One region of the Lactiplantibacillus sp. ME-2 genome, then DNA from elsewhere that is predicted to be linked to it. Evidence: predicted binding sites of a transcription regulator. Region 1 holds the regulator's gene; each other region holds the start of a gene.

Region 1 (6,946 bases):
GATTTGTTGGGGTGATGTGGCAGTGGGAATCGCCGTATAAGTACCAGCGACAGGTGCCTGAAGACTATTTCGTTTTTGATGACGTGAGAACCACATGTTTACCGCGCTCCTTACTTGGTGCTTGTCTTGATCGCCTTATTTAATAACAGCATAAATTATGGAACCCGTCCCAGGTCAAGCAATTGCGGGCAGTATTTTTGTCGTGAAATGCTATAATAGTTAAGAAATCTTAGGATGGTTAACGAACGGGGTGGTCAAGATGGACTTTGTAGAATTGACACCGATCGCATTGGGGCATACACCACTTGGCACACGCGGACTGAATCCCCATATTCATGATTGGCAACTCGATTGGCAAAAACTAAGTAGTTTGATTGCTGATAATCAAGACGTGATGATGCAGGTGGACGCCGGACTTGCTGAAGATTGGTTGAATACGCACGGCACCATTTGGGACAATGTACAAGGCTATCACCGCTACCCGAATGACAACCGGGCGTTTGATGACACCGTTTTTTGGGCGGCGTCTACTTGGGCGACACCGGCAATTGTTGTGACTTTTCATAATGAAATTAGTCGGGCTTTCAGCTGCTATCGGGTCGGAACTGACCCTGATTTTCATTACTTAGGGCCACGCGGACGTGCATATTAATCCCTTATTGTCATTAACAAATTGGAGGAAAAGACGTGAAAGTTGGAATCGACAAGTTGCATTTTGCAACTTCACATTTATACGTAGACATGGCGGAACTGGCAACAGCTCGCCAGGCAGAACCTGATAAGTATTTGATTGGTATTGGTCAGTCTAAAATGGCGGTGATTCCGCCGAGTCAGGATGTAGTGACGTTAGCTGCTAATGCTGCCGCACCGATGCTGACAGCGACTGACATTGCGGCTATTGATTTATTAGTCGTCGGTACCGAGTCGGGGATCGACAATTCCAAAGCGAGTGCGATTTACGTCGCTAAGTTGCTCGGTTTGAGTCAGCGGGTTCGAACAATTGAAATGAAAGAAGCCTGCTATGCGGCGACGGCTGGTGTCCAACTGGCCCAAGATCACGTGCGTGTTCATCCAGATAAAAAGGCGCTGGTCATTGGTAGTGACGTGGCACGCTACGGATTGAACACACCGGGCGAGCCAACTCAAGGTGGTGGGGCGGTTGCTATGTTAATTAGTGCGGATCCTAAAGTATTAGTACTGGGTACTGAGTCAAGTCTACTGAGCGAAGATGTGATGGACTTTTGGCGACCGTTGTATCATACAGAAGCCCTAGTTGACGGCAAATACTCGTCTAATATCTATATTGATTATTTTCAAGATGTGTTTAAGAATTACCTGCAAACGACTCAAACTAGTCCAGACGCACTGACGGCCTTGGTTTTTCATTTGCCATATACAAAGATGGGACTTAAAGCGCTTCGAAGCGTGTTACCATTAGTTGATGCCGAGAAACAAGCCCAGTGGTTGGCGCACTTCGAACATGCGCGTCAGCTAAATCGACAAGTTGGTAACTTGTATACTGGTTCACTCTATTTGAGCTTGTTATCGCAGTTACTGACTGATCCTCAGTTACAACCAGGGAATCGACTCGGATTATTCAGTTATGGCTCGGGTGCCGAGGGTGAATTTTATACCGGGGTTATTCAGCCGGATTATCAGACCGGTTTAGATCATGGCCTACCACAACGGTTGGCTCGTCGTCGCCGAGTTAGTGTGGCGGAGTATGAAGCCTTATTCAGTCATCAATTGCAATGGCGGGCCGATGATCAGTCGGTCAGCTATGCTGATGATCCCCATCGATTCGTATTGACCGGTCAAAAGAACGAACAACGTCAATATTTGGATCAACAAGTTTAAACAAAAAAAGTCACTTGTTACTAGCAAATTTGCTAGACAAGTGACTTTTCCTATTTGAAGTTATTGGTCATAATTTGACCATCTTGGACACTCAACAGCGTCTTGTCAGTGGTATCTGGTTGTAGCAACTGAATCGTGTAACCAGCGGCAAGATTCTTTTGGAGCGATTTTGACAACGATTTAAAATTCGAAGTAATCGTGGTGATTGCTTTTTGGTTTTGAGATGGATATGATTTAATCGTCTTCAAAGATTTAACGTACTTTTTATTGGTTGGCGTAATCGTATATGTTTTCGTTGACTTGGTGAATGCAACGGTACCAATCGATTGATAGTTAGATTGTAATTGTTTAAGGATATTTTCTTCATTCAACTTAATCGTTGCGGCCGCGCGTTTGGTGCTGGCTTCGTTAAAAACGACTTGTGAGGAACTCAAGCTCGTTGATTTGGACTTGCTGGTACTAGCGCTAGTACTCGTGCTAGATGATGCTTTGCGCGCCGATTGCTGTGACTGGTTGTATGGCCAGTAAGGCAATTTAACGACCGCGTAGATGGTGACCAGGGCGCTGAGGACCGTAATTAGTGTTAGAAATTTCCAACCACCACCGGTTTGACGTGCGTAAATCACGGAAAATAATGCTAATAGAAAAACAATCAAGCCCATAATGGCTAGGAACAACATGTAACCAACTCCCAATGTTTAAAATAGTATAATCATTATACCATTGAACTATTGGCTGTTCGTCACAGATTTGAAATATTTTGAAAAGAGATCCGACTAATAACCAATTTGGCGCCAGCACTTTTTCTGTCGATACATCGGGAGAATCAGGCGCCGCTGATTCAATAGCAATGGTGCTACCACCAAATCACAGTAACGCCACAGTGGGATAGTGTTGATGCCTGGTGCAAGGTTCTTGCAGCGTATCTCTCAGCGCACGGTTGTTTACAACAAGCGGGTGGTATATTTACGAGCTACCAATAAATAGGTGCGACGAGTAGGTATCGCGCTTCGATTAGGCTTGAAAGAGGACGGATTGCCAATTTACAAACGGCGATACTAACGAATCGGGGTGATGATGACTTTTTTATTCAGAAGGCAATCGGTTGGGCACTACGGGATTATGGCAAGGTGAATCCGGAATGGGGGCGTGCTTTTGTCGCAAATAACGTGCTCTCGTCCCTGGCACGGCGGGAAGGGTGTAAATATTTGTGAGTGGAATCTGTAGGCATGCCATCAACCTGCTCTAAAAACTGGCGAATAAAAAAGATGACAAATTGAATTGTCATCTTGTGGGTGATAGTTTACTGAAACAGCATGTCGCGATATAAACCGACAACTTTGCCTAATACAGAGACGTTGTTCAAGATAATTGGCGCCATCGTGTCGTTCTCAGGTTGTAGTCGGTAGTGATCGGCCTCTTTGAAGAATCGCTTGCAAGTCGCTTCATTTTCATCGGTCATGGCAATGATGATATCACCATTGTCAGCGGAACTTTGACGCCGAACAATGACTTGATCACCATTCATGATACCGATATTGATCATACTTTCGCCACGGATGGTGAGCATGAAAAGGTCGCCACCGAATGATTCAAGTTCCTTAGGAATTGGAAAATAATCCGTCGCTTCCTGTACGGCAAGAATTGGTTGGCCGGCGGTTACCGTTCCAAGTACCGGAATTTGATGTGGCGTAGTTTCGACGCCCAGTGCTTCGAAACCGGCTGGCGTTACCTCAATGGCACGTGGCTTAGTTGGGTCTTTTTGGATGTAACCTTTTTTTTCTAGCCGTGAAATGTGGCCGTGAACGGTCGAAGTCGAAGATAAGTCAACGGCTTCACCAATCTCACGAACGGTTGGCGGGTATCCTTTTTCATTGACACGTTCATAAATAAAGCGAAGAACGGCCATTTGTTTGCTTTCCGATGTTTTACTCATCTTGGCACCTCATTTTTTATTTTCATTATTGGTTAAACCAATTGTAGCATAGCGTTTCATAGCTTTCAAACAAATGTTCGGTTGACAAACACTATTAATTGATTTAGGGTCTAATTTCGTGTATATTTCAAGAGTGAAAGGGGCTGCTGATTTGATTTCAAAAGAATTGCTTGCTCGGATCAATGAGTTAGCTCATAAGGCGAAAGCCGAGGGGCTCACCGAGCTAGAAGAAGCCGAACGTCAAGAGTTGCGGCAAAAATACTTGAAGGAATTTCGCGCCGGTTTTCGGCAACAAGTTGAAATGCTTCAGGTTTATGATAAAGATGGTAAAGAGGTTACGCCAGAAAAGGTCCGTCAAGTGCAACGCGATCGCGGTCTTCGAGATGATTAACCGATTTCAGGAAAATTTGTCAACTGACAAATTTTCCTTTTCTTTTATTATTAATTTGTGTAGACTAGTTTAATGAAGACTGTAATAAGGGAGGGGAATGACTGTGTCTACAGGAATTTGGATTTTAATCGTCGTTATCGGCGTATTGGTTGGGTTAACTGGTGGTTTCTTCGGTGCCCGGCACTATATGCAAAATTACTTGAAGCAAAATCCACCAATTAGTGAAGAAATGCTTCGTAGTATGATGATGCAAATGGGTCAACGCCCGTCCGAAAAGAAGTTACATCAGATGTTGAATTCGATGAAAGCTGCATCTAAAAACGATAACAAGTAGTAAAAAAGTGTCGGCTCGCTTTAAATTGCGATCACCGACACTTTTTTATTATCGAACTTAATGTTTCTGACGGGTTGTAGCAGGATCAACGTATTTGAACGTTGGGTCGATTTGACGATCCAAGTCGTCAAAAGCGTGCAACATTTTAGTTTCAATTTGTTTTTGACCAGCATCATCTAGTTTCAGCTTACGATCAATATCAATCGGTTTACCAAAACGGACGGTGACCCGCTGACGACTAAAAAGTTGTTTGAAGGTCAATGGACCTTGGTAAACGGTTGGGACTAGTGGAACACCGGCCATTTTTGCGATGACGGTTGCGCCGCCTTTAAGTTCTTGTGAGTGGCGCGTTCCCGATGGAAACATGATTAATGAAAGCTTACCGCTGCGCAAAAATTTGACGGGAGTCTTGATTGCTGAAGGTCCTGGATGTTGCCGATTGACAGGAAAAGCGTTCGCATGGACGAGAATGAACCGCAAGACGGGATTCTTAAATAGTTCTTCCTTGGCCATAAAGCTAAATTTCATTGGGCTGCCGGCCAACGCATAGTACAACGGATCAAACCACGTCCGGTGCGGTCCAACTAAGATGTAGGCGCCCTCAGGCAAGTTTTCCCGTCCTTGATAGTGCGGCCGACCGTTAATAATGGTGATGATTAGTCGGACTAGTCCGCGCATAAAAGAATAAAACATCACGATCTTCCTTTCGTTTACTAACTGCTCACAGTATGACGAAATTTGGCAAATTCTGCAAGTTAATTGTATGATAACTGTGCGATGATTTTAATGGAGAGGTGGCCGAATATGGCAGACGTCACGTTACACGCCGATGAGCGTATTGATCAATTATATAGTCAAGATATCCAAATAATTCAAAGTTCTCAAGTCTTTGCGTTCTCACTGGATGCTGTTCTGTTGGGTGACTTTGCCCAGGTTGCGAAGGGCGTTAAGAGCCAGATCGTGGATCTCTGTGCTGGCAATGGCGCAGTAGGTCTATTCGCCAGTGCTAAAACTCAAGGCCATATTACGGCGGTCGAGATTCAGCCCCGGTTGGCCGATATGGCTCAACGCAGTGTTGTTTTGAACGATTTAACCCAACAAATGACAGTCCTGAACGAAGACTTACTGGCAATTACGCGCCAACTACCGAAAGATTCGGTGGATACAGTCTTATGTAACCCACCGTATTTTAAAGATCGACCGCAGAGCGTTAAAAATCCAAATCCTCATTTGGCGATTGCACGGCATGAACTGTCCGCTAATTTAGATCAGATCCTAGCGGTAACTAGTGATTTGTTAAAAATGAATGGTAAAGCATATTTTGTTCATCGTCCTGAACGACTAGATGACTTGTTCAGTACCATGGCGACCAATCGGTTGGCACCCAAACGGATTCGGTTCGTCCATCCCAAAGCACAACGGGAAGCGAACATGGTTCTGATCGAAATGATCAAGGATGGGAAACGCAACGGTGTTCGAATCATGCCACCGCTTGTCGTTTATCGTGATGATGGTGAATACAGGGAAGAGGTGCACACATTACTCTATGGCAAGCACAAGTAAGCCGGCTGCGTCCACGACGGCAACTAAAAAATATTATTTTTATGTCCTATTATGTGCTGATCAAACGTTGTATGGTGGTTTTACGGATAACTTGCAGCGACGATTAGCAACGCACAATGCGGGCAAAGGGGCTAAATATACGCGGGTCAGCTCACGGCGGCCTTTGCAATTAATTTACCATGAAACTTTCACTGACAAATCAAGTGCGTTAAAGGCTGAATATGCCTTCAAACACCAATCGCGAGCTGCCAAGCTAAAATACTTGTCAGCTCACGATGTAAAAATTTAGCGAAGTTTTCACAATTTATGATTCTATTTCTCGCATTTACTGTTATAATATTTACTGTATCAATATATAGGAGGAATTTTTGTAATGAAAATTATTGCATATGCTGTACGTGATGACGAACGTCCATTCTTCGATACTTGGATGAAAGAAAACCCAGATGTTGAAGTTAAATTAGTTCCAGAATTACTTACTGAAGACAACGTTGACTTAGCTAAAGGCTTCGACGGTGCCGATGTATACCAACAAAAGGACTATACTGCTGAAGTATTGAACAAGTTAGCCGACGAAGGGGTTAAGAACATCTCTCTTCGTAACGTTGGTGTTGATAACTTGGACGTTCCTACTGTTAAAGCACGTGGCTTAAACATTTCTAACGTACCTGCATACTCACCAAATGCGATTGCTGAATTATCAGTAACGCAATTGATGCAATTATTACGTCAAACCCCATTGTTCAACAAGAAGTTAGCTAAGCAAGACTTCCGTTGGGCACCAGATATTGCCAAGGAATTAAACACCATGACTGTTGGTGTTATCGGTACTGGTCGGATTGGCCGTGCTGCCATCGATATTTTC
Region 2 (6,946 bases), on a different contig from region 1:
GGCTAAAGATATCGACTGGGTTAATTTTTTGAAGCGTTTAAAACAAACGGGCATGTCGATTCGAAACATGCAACGCTACGCGCAATTGCGCTATATCGGTAATCAAACAATCCCTGAACGTTTGATATTACTGCAAAAACAAGAAACACAACTTAATGACCTAATGGTAGCAACACAAGCTAACTTGGATTTTCTTCATCAGAAGATGACAACTTATCATGAAATGCAAGAATCAGACTTTGAATCCCATTAAATTATTAATATTATATTTAATTACTTGTTTTTCGTTTAGCATTGCATAAACTGCTATCCACCGTTTCTTATATCTCTTATGATTAATATCAGATTTCAATTAATCATTTGGAGGGATTATTAATGAAAAAAGCGGGAATTTTGGGACTAATCATCACTATTATCGTATTAGTACCAGTTGGTCTCGGTTTCAACTGGTACCACTCAAATTACGGAACAAAAACATACTATACTCAAATCACGACTAAAGGTGAACGTAAAACCGGGAAAGATGATTCCGGCAAGCCCTATGTCTACTACCATTACTCACAACCTGGATACAGCGACAATGGTGTTAAGAAAGAGCTCACTTTTGATAGCGTCCTACCACGCTCACTCAAGATGCACGCTTATCTCAAAGTCGGTTATAATGACAAACGCCAACAAGTGATTAACTGGGAAAAAGTTGATCGAAAAGACATTCCCCAAGCAGCACTGAATAGAATCAATTAATTGTTAAACCCCAGCAAGTTAAAAGCTTGCTGGGGTTTTATCGTGTTTAGTCTATAACTTAATCATCGATTACTATGTCGACAAATTACTGCACCTAATTAATTTGCATAATGACGATTACCGTTAATGGTTTCTTCCTTTCATGACCAATATCTAGTATTTCAAAATCCGAGGATCAATTCTAGCTCACGGCTTTTTACTTAAGCTTAGAATTGCCACTTTCAACAAAGCAAATAAATAACTATTTAAGTCTATTGTTGAACAAAATATGAATTTAGTATTAATATTTTGTTAATATTTTTAACTAGTTATGATATGCTTGTTTTCGGCTGCCATAATCATTCACTTGGCCATATAATAAAATTCTACTTATATTCATAACATTTCGCCTAGTATAAGTACTCCAGGAGGAACATCGATGTCAGAAACAAAGTATTGTATTAACTGTGGAAAAGCGATTCCTACTAACGCGACCTTTTGCCCTTTTTGTGGCGCAACTCAGGACAAAGTCGCTTCCACTGAAGATCAGAACACCATTACTTCCGAGCAGCACAACACACCTAATCAACCAGAACATGTCAATATGTGGACCGCACTAAAGCTAGGAATGCGTCAAACCTTTACTTGGTCACAACGGATTACGCGGCCTCAATATTGGTGGCTTTACTTAGATTTGGTCCTAATTTCCCTAGTTTTAACCATCGTACTTGGTATCAGAGCATACAGTTATCCAGCTTTTATCCTCAGCCCATTACACGTTAATGTTTTACAAACCGTGCTGTTATTGATTTTTTCAGCGCTCATGGTTTGGACTTCAGTGATGCAATTCACAGCCAGTGCGCGGCGACTCCACGACTCTAATCGGTCAGCGCATTATTTATGGTTCTATCTGCTTCCACTTGTCGGCCCCATTTTAATCATTGTTTTCCTATGCCAACGCTCTGAACCAGCTGGAAAACGTTTCGACCGTTTAGCTAGCCAACCAAAACCTTGGACACACAAATGGTGGACTTGGTGCCTGCTAGTCTTATTGACATTGGGATACGCCGCTCTCATTAACATAACGGCCCGTGATACTGCCATGGACGCCGCTCTGACGACAACTTCCAAGTCAGCTACAACTAACTCTGACGACAGTTACAGCGATAGCGACAGTGAAGAATCTAGTGATAGCACGGACTCTGACTCAGATTCTGACAGTATCACTATTGGCGACGACGACATCGATATCGCCAATCAAAAAGCTTACAGTACCTCATTTACCGACAGTAGCTGGGCGAAATCCACATTTAAAATCGATAAAGTCACGGTCTACAAAACGGACGGCACTTATACTAGCGGTAGCGGTAATGACAAGAAAGATTTTAACGGCGTCGTAAAAGTTCACATGAGTATCCATGCCGGGCAAGATATTTTAGCCTATCCGACCCAGGCCAAACTCAGCACGAACGACGGTCAACAAGTCGAAGCCGACATGGATAGCGATGATTTTGACGGTGATTTAAACAGTGGTACCGATTCTGACGGTAACGTATACTTTATTTTATCAAAATTATCCAGCGTTAAAGACATCACTAGTATTCGCCTAAAATGGGATGCTAGTTATGATACTGACGATTATGACGACGATAACGCTTATAAGACATTTGACACAACGCTTAATTTAAACTAGTTATCAATTAATACTGGTTTATAAGCTGTTTAATCCGTCAAATCGGTGACGGCTCGTAATTAAATCACGTCCAAATATATACACACAATAAATTCCCCCATAAGCTAGATTTTCATACTAGCCTGATGGGGGGATTTATTGCTTTTAAAGTGTGCTACACTCCTGTAATTATTCTCAACTAACATTAATTAACTTTTTAAGTATTTCGCTTTATTTCGTAAGAAGCACTTCACTGCATCATCCAAGTAAAACCCATTTTCCATTGCCAAAATACTCAACCACCACACGGATTCACTAATATTTTTATTACTTTTAGCTGTTTTATTGATTAAAAGCCGTCGACTTCTGTGTATTTACTGGCTGTAATTAAGCGATAATTACCAGCATTGACTGTTAGTTCTACCCGCGCTTTACGACTTCGGATATAATAATTTTTCCCACACCTTTTGATTTCATCTGGTTGTATCAGAATATGATTGACTAAATCTTTAATTTCAACTTCGCTTAAATTAACGGCTAATTTCTTATTAATACGTTGAAAGACCCGTGGTGTATAGCAAATATGTGTTCTAATTAACTCAAGAATTACGGATTGTTTGCTCATTTACTGCCCTCCAACATTTAATCATGCACTTGCTTTTTAGAACGTACGTTCCTATAATTAAGGATAACATATTCGGTTCTGAAAATATATTTTCCTCTGGAGGTCAACATGAAAACTGCATTATTTCTAATGCTAGATCAATACGCAGATTGGGAAGCTTCTTATCTAGCTAGTCAATTAAATCAAAGCACTGACTGGCAAGTTAAAACGACTTCAACAACACCATTGGTTACGTCAATTGGTGGCTTCACCACTAAAGTTGACTATCAACTGGATTGTTTACCAACTATTGACTTATTAATCCTAATTGGTGGTAACTCTTGGAATATCAATAATTCATTATTATATTCACTAGTTCAGCAACACCTCAATGCCTCAAAACCAGTTGGCGCAATCTGTGGTGCGGTAGATTACTTAGCCCAAAACGGTTTTTTAACTGGTTATCAGCATACCGGCAATTCACTGGCGATGTGGCACAATTATCCTAACTATCAAAACTCAGCCGACTTTCATGAACAGCAAGTCATTAGCGACAAGAATCTAGTCACAGCTAACGGCACAGCGGCACTGGCATTTACTGCCGCCGTTTTACAACTAATTCATTTTCAATCTAGTGAAGAACTAACCCGAACTATCGATCTATACCGCTTAGGATTTTACCAATACTGTCAAAAATATGGTAATCCGTTCGGCTAAGTTTTTCCAAAAACTAATCTTGTCAGTTAAAACAACGTCAACACTCGCGCCAAATTCTGCCGCATAATGCAGACACCTTCTTGGATAGATAAATCATGCGTATTAAATAAAACAATATTCCCAATAAAAGTTTCAAAGAAGAGTTGTTCATTAGCTTTCAGAATTTAAAAGCAATATTATCATTTTAGTTATGCGGTTCAAGGCCAAGTGACATCGCCATTCGACCCAACTCTGGGCTCGATAGTCACTTAGTTCTACCTAAAAACGAGATCCAAGCACGTATGAAGACGTCGCTGGATCTCGTTTTTTAATTTTTATGACGACAATTAGTGCCGTGAATAAACCGGAGCATGCTCGTTCTTAACCGATTTCACTTAATTAAGCTTGGTAATCCTGATAGTCTACCGCCAAGTTCTCCAAAGCATTCAAAACAGGCAAGAACTTCTCTCCTAATGGGGTGAGTGAATATTCAACCTTTGGTGACACCGGTGGATAAACCTTGCGATTGAGTTCACCAAAACGCAAGACCCGCTGACTAAGGAAATACAGAATAACCATGCTCCATTTTCCGCGAACGACTTTTTGAACACTGGCAAATGGACAATCCAAAAAGTTTTCATCCGATACCGATTCATTCATAATATTTACTATCCCTGTTCATAATTAATCAATCGTACGACGTTAACTGATAACCACTATTATACTAAAGATTGTCCGGCCACCGTCGTTCATGATACCGTATTTGTCTAGATAGCTATTTTATTTCTTTACTAATACTAGTTTAGAACAGATTAGTGCGCGGCTGCACGCTGATTCGTGTCATTGCCCACTTCTAGTGTCTTATCTGGGTAACTGCTCGGGTAAGCGCGTCCGCTCACGATAAAACCAGCTAAACATTGGTCGTTTCCTGGTCAAAGACAATTACCCGTTTACCTTGATTACCACCCTGTTCAAAATCAAGATGGGCCTGTTTGACCGCGGCGAGCGTAAATGGGTAGGCCTTCGAAACAGTGACCGTTAATTGACCTTGCTGATACAAGTCAAGAATAGCCTTGCGAGCATCCTCTGAAAGATCGCCAAGTGCATAGACTGCCGTAATTCCAAGCGCTGCTGCTTGTTTCTTATCTGGCACCCCGTTAACCGAGACCAAGCGGCCACCCCGTTTCACCACCTGGTAACTAGCGGCTAAGGTTTGTGCGCCCGTCAAATTCACCACAAGATCAACGTCGTGAACTAATTCTGTAAAATCTTCAGTTTGATAATCAATGATTTGATCCGCACCTATACCTTTTAGATAAGCTTTATGCTACGAACGAGCCGTAGTAATTACAGTTGTGCCCGCGGCCTTAGCAATCTGGATTGCCATACTACCAACACCACCAGCGCCACCATGAATTAACACTTTTTGCCCGGCTTGCAAGTGCCCATTCTTCATAATGGCGCTCCAAGCTGTTAATGCCGTTAAGTAAAGTCCCCCAAGTGGAATCAAGTCTAGCTGGTCAGGGACTTGCGATAGCGAATCGTCTTGATCAAGCACGATGTATTGCGCATACGTCCCCCGTTTAGTATAGCCCATCACATGATCACCGACCTGAAACTTGGTGACTTCAGCACCAACTTGCTCAACAATTCCAGAAAAATCGCCACCTAGCATGTGCGGCAACGTCGGCCGAAACTCCGCCGGCATCGTTGGAAACGGGCCGTACTTGCGCATCACGATATCTGGATCATTGACTCCTATTGCGGCAACTTTAATCAACACATCTTTTTCTCCTGGAACCGGCTTCAGTGCGACAACTTCTTGCAGAACATCAACTGAACCATATTCATTAACAATAATTTTTTTCATATTACTATCGCTCCATTCATTAGCTTTAAAGTATCTGCTACTATAGATGATACTAAGGCATAATGTAAGTACCATTTTTATTAATAGGTACTATCTTTTGGGATAGATATGGGATAAATTAGCGCTTATGAGTCGTTCTTTTGTCAAATGTTTTCAGTTTTATGCGACTACTATGCCAGGGTTGCTGATCGGTTCAATAAGCAAATATAATAGCAAAGAACGATACGCTTTGTCAGCGACCTGTTGAAAATTCAAGTAATTTTCCTTAAAGCATTGCTTTCGGGACAGCTTAATATGCCAAACCATTTCACATTATGTTACGACACTCATTTTTCCACTTAACCCAGTAATCAATTTCACATCATATCTAATAAATCTGTTGATAACTTCTACATCATAAAAGTTATGCACTGTGGATGGCTGGATTCACCACAATTATCCTCATTTTCCTTACTTATCCCCAGATACTCATGCACTTACCCACAAATAAGTCATGTTATTAACATTTACAGTCATTAGTCCCAACTAATTACCGATTTGTCATCTAATTCCTTTAACTTATCCACAAGCACGCGTGCAACAACTGCAACCATTCGCAAATAATTTAACTTACCATTCTAGTCTGCACATTGACCAGCAATACCTAAACCGCAATTTCGCGGTCTCAGCGCTAGCATCAGCCAACGTCGCAGCCACAATTTATTTCGTCCAATTCATCGCCAGCTACTAATGAGGGCCACCCTAAACAGGCCATCAGTTAACGGCACACTTTATTGATGACCCCTTTAGTTATACCTAATTTATGATTGGTCCGTGCCATATGACCCGGCATTAGCTTTGAGTTAGTCTGACCTCAATTCCATGCGCTTTGAAGACTCAGGTTGACCTGTTATATGATGACACTTTTAATTAGTTTACGATTAACGGATTATTAAAATTTAATTGACATTCAAAGTCCTTATTATTATCATATTATAATATACAGGGCTGTCACTTAAGTCTATTTCAAATAACGTGGTGAATGTAATGGTAAAACGATACAATAGCAAAAAAATTGAACAACTGATTTACAATATTTACAAAGGTTACGGCTTTACCGAAGAAGAAAGCCAAGAAGTCGCCCACATGTTGATCTACACCGATTTGATTGGCATTGAATCCCATGGCGTCCAGCGAATGATCATGTATGACGACTTCATTCGTAACGGTAAGATTCGCGTACATAATCGGCCAGAAGTTGTTAAAGAAACCGATGTTAGTGCGGTCGTTGACGCGCACTTTGGCTTGGGTCAATTGAACGGTATCTATAGCATGCGCCTAGCCATTGAAAAAGCAAAACAACACGGTATCGGTATCGTTACGACTCGTAACTCCGGTCACT
Region 3 (6,946 bases), on a different contig from region 1:
AATACCGTCACGATCGCTCAATGAGGCCACGGTCCCACTAGATTCATAGTGGAACGTCGCCGTTGCTTGGTTATGACGCAAAGCGCCAATATTCTTGGCAGCTTGTTCGCCAGCTGCCAGTGCAATTTGAGCTGTGGTTGGATATGGCCGATTGCTTTCGGGATCCATCACTGCAGCGACATCCCCAACAATGAATACTTCGGGATGCCCTTCCAGTGATAAGTCGGGCTTAACTACGACCCGGTTACGGCGCTGATCAAAACCGGAATCAGCAATGACGTGTGAACCACTGACACCAACCGTCCAAATAATAGTGTTAGCCGTAAATTCATGTTCGTTCTTGTCCGCGTCACTGTAAACCACAGCACCCGGTTTGATGGCCTCAATAACGGCACCTAACCGCATTTCGACATTATTCTTTTCCATAAACTTCAAAGCGTAGTCCCGCAATTCCTGCGTAAACATCGGTAAAATTGATGGCATCCGTTCCAAACAAACTAACTTAGCAGCAGGTGTTTGATACTTCGCCTGCAATCTTGGTAACGTCTGGGTCAGTTCACCTAATAATTCGATTCCAGTGAACCCAGCACCACAGACCGCAATCTTCAAATCATTTTTGTCCTTACTGGTACGGTAGGCTTTAAACCGTTCTTCCAAATGTTCATAAACAGCCTGTGAAGTTGCCAAATCATCCATTGGCAAGGCATTTTCATCGGCGCCAGCTACCCCAAATGTTTCTGACTGGAAGCCCAATGCTAATACTAAGTAGTCATAGGTCATTTCAGGATGATCTTCAAAGGTCACTTGTTTTTGTTCAATATCAACGCTCTTGACCGTTGCTTGAACGAACTGGACCCGCTTACCGATAATATCCGGAATCTGATAAGTAATTCGATCAGGTGCGATCGTCCCCGCTGCGACTTCGTGTAAATTAGTCTTCTCCGTATGCGTCGGTGTCTGATCAACAAGAATGATTTCATCCTCAGTTGGTAGACTCTTCTGTAAAAACTTGACGGCTCGCATCCCTGCGTAACCCCCACCTAACACCAAAGTTGTTGCCATGATTTATTAACCCCTTTCATTATTCCTGTTGACTAATGCCGCCTGTCCAGCAATTGTGCTAACCTGCGTTGATCACATTAATCCAGTTATAACTTGATAACTACATGGTACACTCTTCACGCCTAAAATTCAGCTAAAACGCCACGCCATTTTAATTGTTCACAATTAATCTAGTTTAGTGATTAAACTTACTCAATATGCTGGGTGACATTAGCCGTGACTAACGACAGACTTTCAAACAAAACTTGTTGTTGGCCCGGCGTTAACTGCTCACCAACCAAGTCTGCACACCACTGCTCATAAGCATGCAATTCCGGGTACAACGCTTGCCCAGCGCTCGTTGGGTACAAACACCGGACCTTTTTATTCTCTGGATGTGTCTGCTTAATCACGTAACCTTTTTTTATTAAGTTCTGAACGGCGCGATAATTCGTGGTTCGATCCATCTTCATTTGGTCAGCCAATTGACTAAAAAATAGGCCAGGCTGCTCACAAATTCGAATTAAATAAATAAACTGATTGTTATTGAGGCCGTATTTCGCAAAACGTTGATTACCCTCGTTCGTGACGATTCGCGACAACGTGCCCATCAATCTTAATGTTGGTATCATAGAAGCTCCTTTTTATTATTGCATATGCAATCATTTGATGATAAACTTAGCACTATGCTAAGGAGGCATCACCATGTGGTCGATTAAAACATTCTCAGAACTAACAACAACTGAATTATACGCTATTTATGAATTGCGCGTCAAAACGTTTGTTGTTGAACAACAGCGCATCTATCAGGAAGTCGATGATACTGATTTAAAAGCTTATCATGTCTTTAAAACCGTCAATCAAAATATTGTTGCATACGCACGAATCTTTACAGAAGATGACCATCTCTCCTTCGGCCGGGTCGTGGTGGACAAAAACCAACGCAGACAACACTTGGGCGCTGATTTAATGGCCCATATCGAACAGGTCGTACAGGAACACTATGCTGATTTGCCAATTCAAATTGAAGCCCAAGTGCCAGTACAAGGATTTTACCAGCATTTCGGCTTCACTTCGAGCGGTACCCCTTTTCTATTCAACCACACGCCCCACATCAAAATGACTAAACCTGCGCGACAACGCCAATAGCTGAGCACATCACATCGGCACATATGCGGGGACAAGAGCTGACTTAGCGCTATGCTGATTAGAATCCAAAACTCAAAACGCGTGACTCGGACCACAATCCGAATCACGCGTTTTTAATTGACTCATTTATTCAGCTTTAGATAACCGTTCAACGTCACGCACAATCATCAGCTCTTCATTAGTTGGGACAACCATGACCGTTACCGGTTCGTCATCTTTGCTAATAATTTGTTCCTTACCGTGCATATGATTCTTTTCATCATCCACTGTCACGCCAAAGTATCCTAAGGCTTTAGTGACACGTTCGCGGATCATCCATGAGTTTTCACCCACACCAGCCGTGAAGACAAGGGCATCAATCCCGTTCATTTCAGCAATATAGCTGCCGACATACTTCACAACCCGGTTAACAAAAATATCAATTGCTAATTTTGACCGTTCACGGGTATCTTGCGTCTTATCAAGATCACGCATATCAGGTGACAAACCTGAAATACCAAGTAACCCTGACTTATGATTCAGAATGTCAACAAAGTCTTCCACATCAGAGATCCCTAAATGGCGCATCAAGAATGGAATAATTGAAGCATCAATATCACCGGAACGGGTACTCATGGTAATCCCAGCTAGCGGCGTAAAGCCCATTGAAGTGTCGACGGCTTTACCATGATCAAAAGCCGTGATCGAAGCACCCGACCCTAAATGTAATGTCACTAATTTAAGCGAATCCAATGGTTTCCCCAATAGTTGGGCCGTCCGATTAGCAACGTAACGATGACTTGTGCCATGTGCCCCATACTTCCGCGCGCCAAATTTCTCATAATAATCGTAAGGAATACTATATAGGTAATTAACTTTAGGCATATCCGCATACAGCGAAGTGTCAAACACGGCTACTTGAGTCGCTTTTGGTAATAAATCACGGAATACTTCAATATAATAAGCCTGCGTTGGATTATGTAGCGGCGCATACTCAGATAAATCTTTGATTTTTTTCAAGGTTTGCGAGGTAATAACGACAGAGTCTTTGAAATCTTCGCCACCCGCAACAACCCGATGACCAACCCCAGTGATTTCACTAAGATGAGTCACAATATTATCGCTCTTCAGCCGTGTTAAGACCATTGCAGCGGCTTCTTTTGCATCAATTTGGTCCTTAGTTTCAGAATATTTACTACCATCCGCCTTCTTAATTGTGAAAACGGAATCTGGCAATCCCAGCCGATCAACCATTCCCGATGCGATTACCGTTTCTTCGGGAACACTGAAAAGCTTCCATTTTAAAGTTGAACTGCCGGCGTTAATTGCTAAAATTTTTGCCATGACTATTTTTCCTCCATCCATCATCAAGTGTGCCTAATGCCAGTTTAACTAATAGTGGATACGCTTTCAAGGATTTGTTCACAAACTTTCAATTTTCATAACATTGCAAACTTAATTGTCGGCATATTATTTCTTTCATAAGGCGAAATTAGCCTATAATATAGTTAATAGAAAGCGAGGCGATCATGATGAAAAAAACGTTTACTTGGTCCGTCAGCAACGGCTTTGCTGTCCTCCTCCTGACCGTGGGAACAATTCTTGCTATCATCACTCTTGGTATTAGCTTTGGTTCACCAATCAGTGTCGACGCCATGGTCACAGCAGCGGCTCTGTGGCTAGCCGGTGTCGTCTTCTTACATCCAGCCCCTGTGAGAATTCTAATTCCCGTCATCACATTAGTCAGTCTCAGCCTTGGTTACGCCACCTACTTTAGCACGTCCGGTTCATGGTTGCTTGCGATTTTAGCGACCATTATCACAGCCGGCATCATCAGCTACGGTTTTAGTCTCCGCAAGAGTATTCGCCAACACCACAGCCATTGGTACGATTAACTTCCTAGTCTGATTCATTTTCTTCTAAATCAAAATCGTCAATCTAAACATCGCAACAGGCATCGGCGCCCTTATCGCGATGCTTTTTTATTTAGCTTTCAATCCAGATTGTTAACCCGTATCAGTTTTTCAAAGGCAAAAGTGACCAGCTAAAATTCGCTGGAAAAAATTCGGAATAGCATGCACCCGTCTGGCTAGTTCGTCCTACATTGACTCCCAGGCATTTTCGCCAATTGCTGGAACACGACGAGCCCAGATTCAAGCCGCCGAAGCCCGCGTCTTAAATATTGGTCTGCCGCAGCTTAACCATCATTTAAGGCCACATCACAGAGCCCCGCCCGGCATCATCAATCAACAGCAGACAAACACGAACAGATGTTTTATAATAGGAAGCGACTAAATTCAGAAGGGATGCTCCGATGGCAACTAAGATTGGAATTCGACAATTGGTAGAATTCGTCTTGCGACAAGGCGATTTAAATGAAGTAAAGAATAGCCAGAACACTGCGTTGAACGGTGCTAAGATTCATCGTCAGCTCCAGAGTAGTCGTGGTGAAGACTATGATAGCGAAGTTTACCTGAAAAAAATTGTGACGATGAACGATACTGATTACATTATCGCGGGTCGGGCAGACGGGATTCAGTTAAATGATGATGGGGCGTTGATTGAAGAAATCAAAACATCCGATCAAGTCTTCGAGGACTTAAGTACCAACACGTTGACACTTTACTGGGGGCAGATCAAAGTCTACGGTTACCTGTTACTGCAAGAACATCCCGATCTTGAGCAGGTCACGTTGCAACTGACCTACTTTCAAGTCATCAATGAAAAAATCACGAAGACCCAGCAAATCCTTCACCGGGCTGAACTAGACGCATTCTTCCACGACTTAATTACAGAATATGAATACTGGTTGACATTACGAGCCGATTTACGACGACAACGAAATGCTTCTATTGAAGACTTGCCATTTCCGTTTCCAGCTTTTCGGCCGGGCCAACATGAATTGGCTGGCGCTGTTTATAAGACGATTCGGTTGCAAAAACGCCTCTTTGTCGAAGCACCAACTGGGACGGGGAAAACGATCTCAACGCTATTTCCGGCCATCAAAGCAATGGGCGAAGACGTGATTGAGCGCCTCTTTTATCTGACCGCTAAGCAAAGTACGCGCCACGTTGCTGAAGAAGCGGTCACGCTAATGAGTCATGACGGACTCAAACTGAAAAGCATTACGCTAACTGCCAAGGATCAGATTCGGTTTCCCGAGGAACAAGATGTACTTCCGGAAGATAATCCTTATATGATTGGCTACTACGACCGACTTAAACCAGCACTCAAGGATCTGTTGACCCATGAAGACCAGATTACCCGTTCCGTGATTGAACAGTATGCTCGCAAGCATACTGTCGATCCGTTTGAATTTTCACTCGACACGTCGCTCTTCTGTGATGTGATTATTTGTGACTACAACTATCTTTTTGACCCATTAGTCTATTTACAACGGTTCTTTAGCGAACGTGATGACGACAACTTTTTCCTTGTCGATGAAGTCCACAACCTTGTTAGTCGCTCCCGTGATATGTACTCTGCGGCCGTTAGTGACCAGCCAATCAGTGCGTTGTTAAAATTAGCCAAGCCCGATAAAAGTCAGCCGAGTGACGACTTACAACGCGAACTCAAGAAAGTCCGGCGTAGTTTTACGCGCATCAGTAAAACCTTGATTGATGACCAAGTAACGGAACAGGTGCTACCTGATCCCCCGGACAAATTATTACGCACCCTCAGAACATTTAATGAATTTGTGACTGACTGGTTGGCGCAACAAAAGCCGGGGCCACTGCTCGACGCCGTCCATGACTATTTCTTCGCCTGTCTGACCTTTGTTAAAATTGGCGACCTATATGATGGCAGCTACCAGACGCGCTTCGTCCTTGACGGTCATCACTTAACGATCAAGGAACTCTGCCTAGATCCCAGTGACTTTCTTAATCGGTCATTAGAGCTCGGCAGTGGTGCTGTCCTATTTTCTGCGACGCTGACCCCGATGGCTTACTACCAGCGGGTGCTTGGCGGTGAAGCCAACAGTTTGGCCTACCAGCTTCCATCACCATTTCCACCAAAACATCAGGCCATTCTCGTCACCCAGTACGTCCAGACAACGTATCACGAACGCGAACATAACGTGCCCCGGATTATTGCCAGCTTGCACGCCATGTTGACGGCTAAACGTGGCAACTACCTCGTGTTCTTTCCGTCGTATGGCTATCTGTTGCAGATCAAAACTGCCTTTGAAGCCGCCTACCCTGATGTGGCAACTACCGCCCAAGCCTCGACGATGGATGCAACTGCCCGGCAGACCTTTTTGAACCAGTTTCAGTCAGCACCCTCGCAAACCTTACTCGGTTTCTGCGTACTGGGTGGTATCTTCTCCGAAGGCATTGACTTACGTGGCGACCGTTTGATTGGAGTCGCTATCGTCAGTGTCGGTCTGCCGGGTATCAACCCTGAAACGAACTTGATTCGTGACTACTACGACCATCAAAACGGCTTAGGATTCGCCTACGCTTACCAACTGCCAGGCATGAACAACGTCTTACAGGCTGCTGGCCGCCTGATCCGCAGTGCCAAGGACACCGGAATCGTTCTCTTGTTAGACCAACGCTTCGCTAGTCGGCGCTACACAGATTTATTTCCAGCACATTGGCAGTACTATCAGACGATCCAATCAGTCCCGCAGCTCGAAGCAACGATTGCCAACTTTTGGCACCAAATGGAGGTGACTCATTAATGAAGACTAAATTAACTAAACAACTTGAAAGTACTCTCTATCAGTACTGTCTAGAACAGGGCGCCTACGTGGTTGAAGAAGTTGCGATACCCG

Evidence for each region. Region 1 encodes LexA, which represses DNA repair genes until DNA is damaged. Its sites were predicted from a motif close to CNAACANNTGTTNG; they were not measured.
Region 2: MMY95_RS13675 (type 1 glutamine amidotransferase family protein) is a predicted target of LexA. The motif match lies at 3,059-3,072, and genes of this name have one in related genera.
Region 3: MMY95_RS05105 (ATP-dependent DNA helicase) is a predicted target of LexA. The motif match lies at 4,433-4,446, and genes of this name have one in related genera.

What each region holds. Positions count from the first base shown of each region.
Region 1 is NZ_JAKZEQ010000004.1:106,768-113,713, reverse strand. Features, by position in the region: gene MMY95_RS02640 (hypothetical protein) at 1-96, opposite strand, end outside; gene MMY95_RS02635 (hypothetical protein) at 260-652, shown strand; gene MMY95_RS02630 (hydroxymethylglutaryl-CoA synthase) at 688-1,857, shown strand; gene MMY95_RS02625 (hypothetical protein) at 1,908-2,537, opposite strand; gene MMY95_RS02620 (DNA alkylation repair protein) at 2,841-3,071, shown strand; gene lexA (transcriptional repressor LexA) at 3,161-3,793, opposite strand; gene MMY95_RS02610 (DUF896 domain-containing protein) at 3,945-4,184, shown strand; gene MMY95_RS02605 (YneF family protein) at 4,282-4,518, shown strand; gene MMY95_RS02600 (1-acyl-sn-glycerol-3-phosphate acyltransferase) at 4,576-5,211, opposite strand; gene MMY95_RS02595 (tRNA1(Val) (adenine(37)-N6)-methyltransferase) at 5,323-6,081, shown strand; gene MMY95_RS02590 (GIY-YIG nuclease family protein) at 6,065-6,370, shown strand; gene MMY95_RS02585 (D-2-hydroxyacid dehydrogenase) at 6,455-6,946, shown strand, end outside.
Region 2 is NZ_JAKZEQ010000047.1:5,368-12,313, reverse strand. Features, by position in the region: gene MMY95_RS13695 (MerR family transcriptional regulator) at 1-253, shown strand, start outside; gene MMY95_RS13690 (YxeA family protein) at 376-744, shown strand; gene MMY95_RS13685 (DUF805 domain-containing protein) at 1,163-2,416, shown strand; gene MMY95_RS13680 (DUF3781 domain-containing protein) at 2,745-3,020, opposite strand; gene MMY95_RS13675 (type 1 glutamine amidotransferase family protein) at 3,129-3,716, shown strand; gene MMY95_RS13670 (helix-turn-helix domain-containing protein) at 4,095-4,355, opposite strand; gene MMY95_RS13665 (zinc-binding dehydrogenase) at 4,606-5,001, opposite strand; gene MMY95_RS13660 (NADP-dependent oxidoreductase) at 5,023-5,565, opposite strand; gene MMY95_RS13655 (Ldh family oxidoreductase) at 6,592-6,946, shown strand, end outside.
Region 3 is NZ_JAKZEQ010000009.1:63,904-70,849, forward strand. Features, by position in the region: gene MMY95_RS05080 (NAD(P)/FAD-dependent oxidoreductase) at 1-1,062, opposite strand, end outside; gene MMY95_RS05085 (MarR family winged helix-turn-helix transcriptional regulator) at 1,251-1,673, opposite strand; gene MMY95_RS05090 (GNAT family N-acetyltransferase) at 1,747-2,190, shown strand; gene MMY95_RS05095 (acetate kinase) at 2,317-3,513, opposite strand; gene MMY95_RS05100 (hypothetical protein) at 3,702-4,064, shown strand; gene MMY95_RS05105 (ATP-dependent DNA helicase) at 4,484-6,853, shown strand; gene MMY95_RS05110 (hypothetical protein) at 6,853-6,946, shown strand, end outside.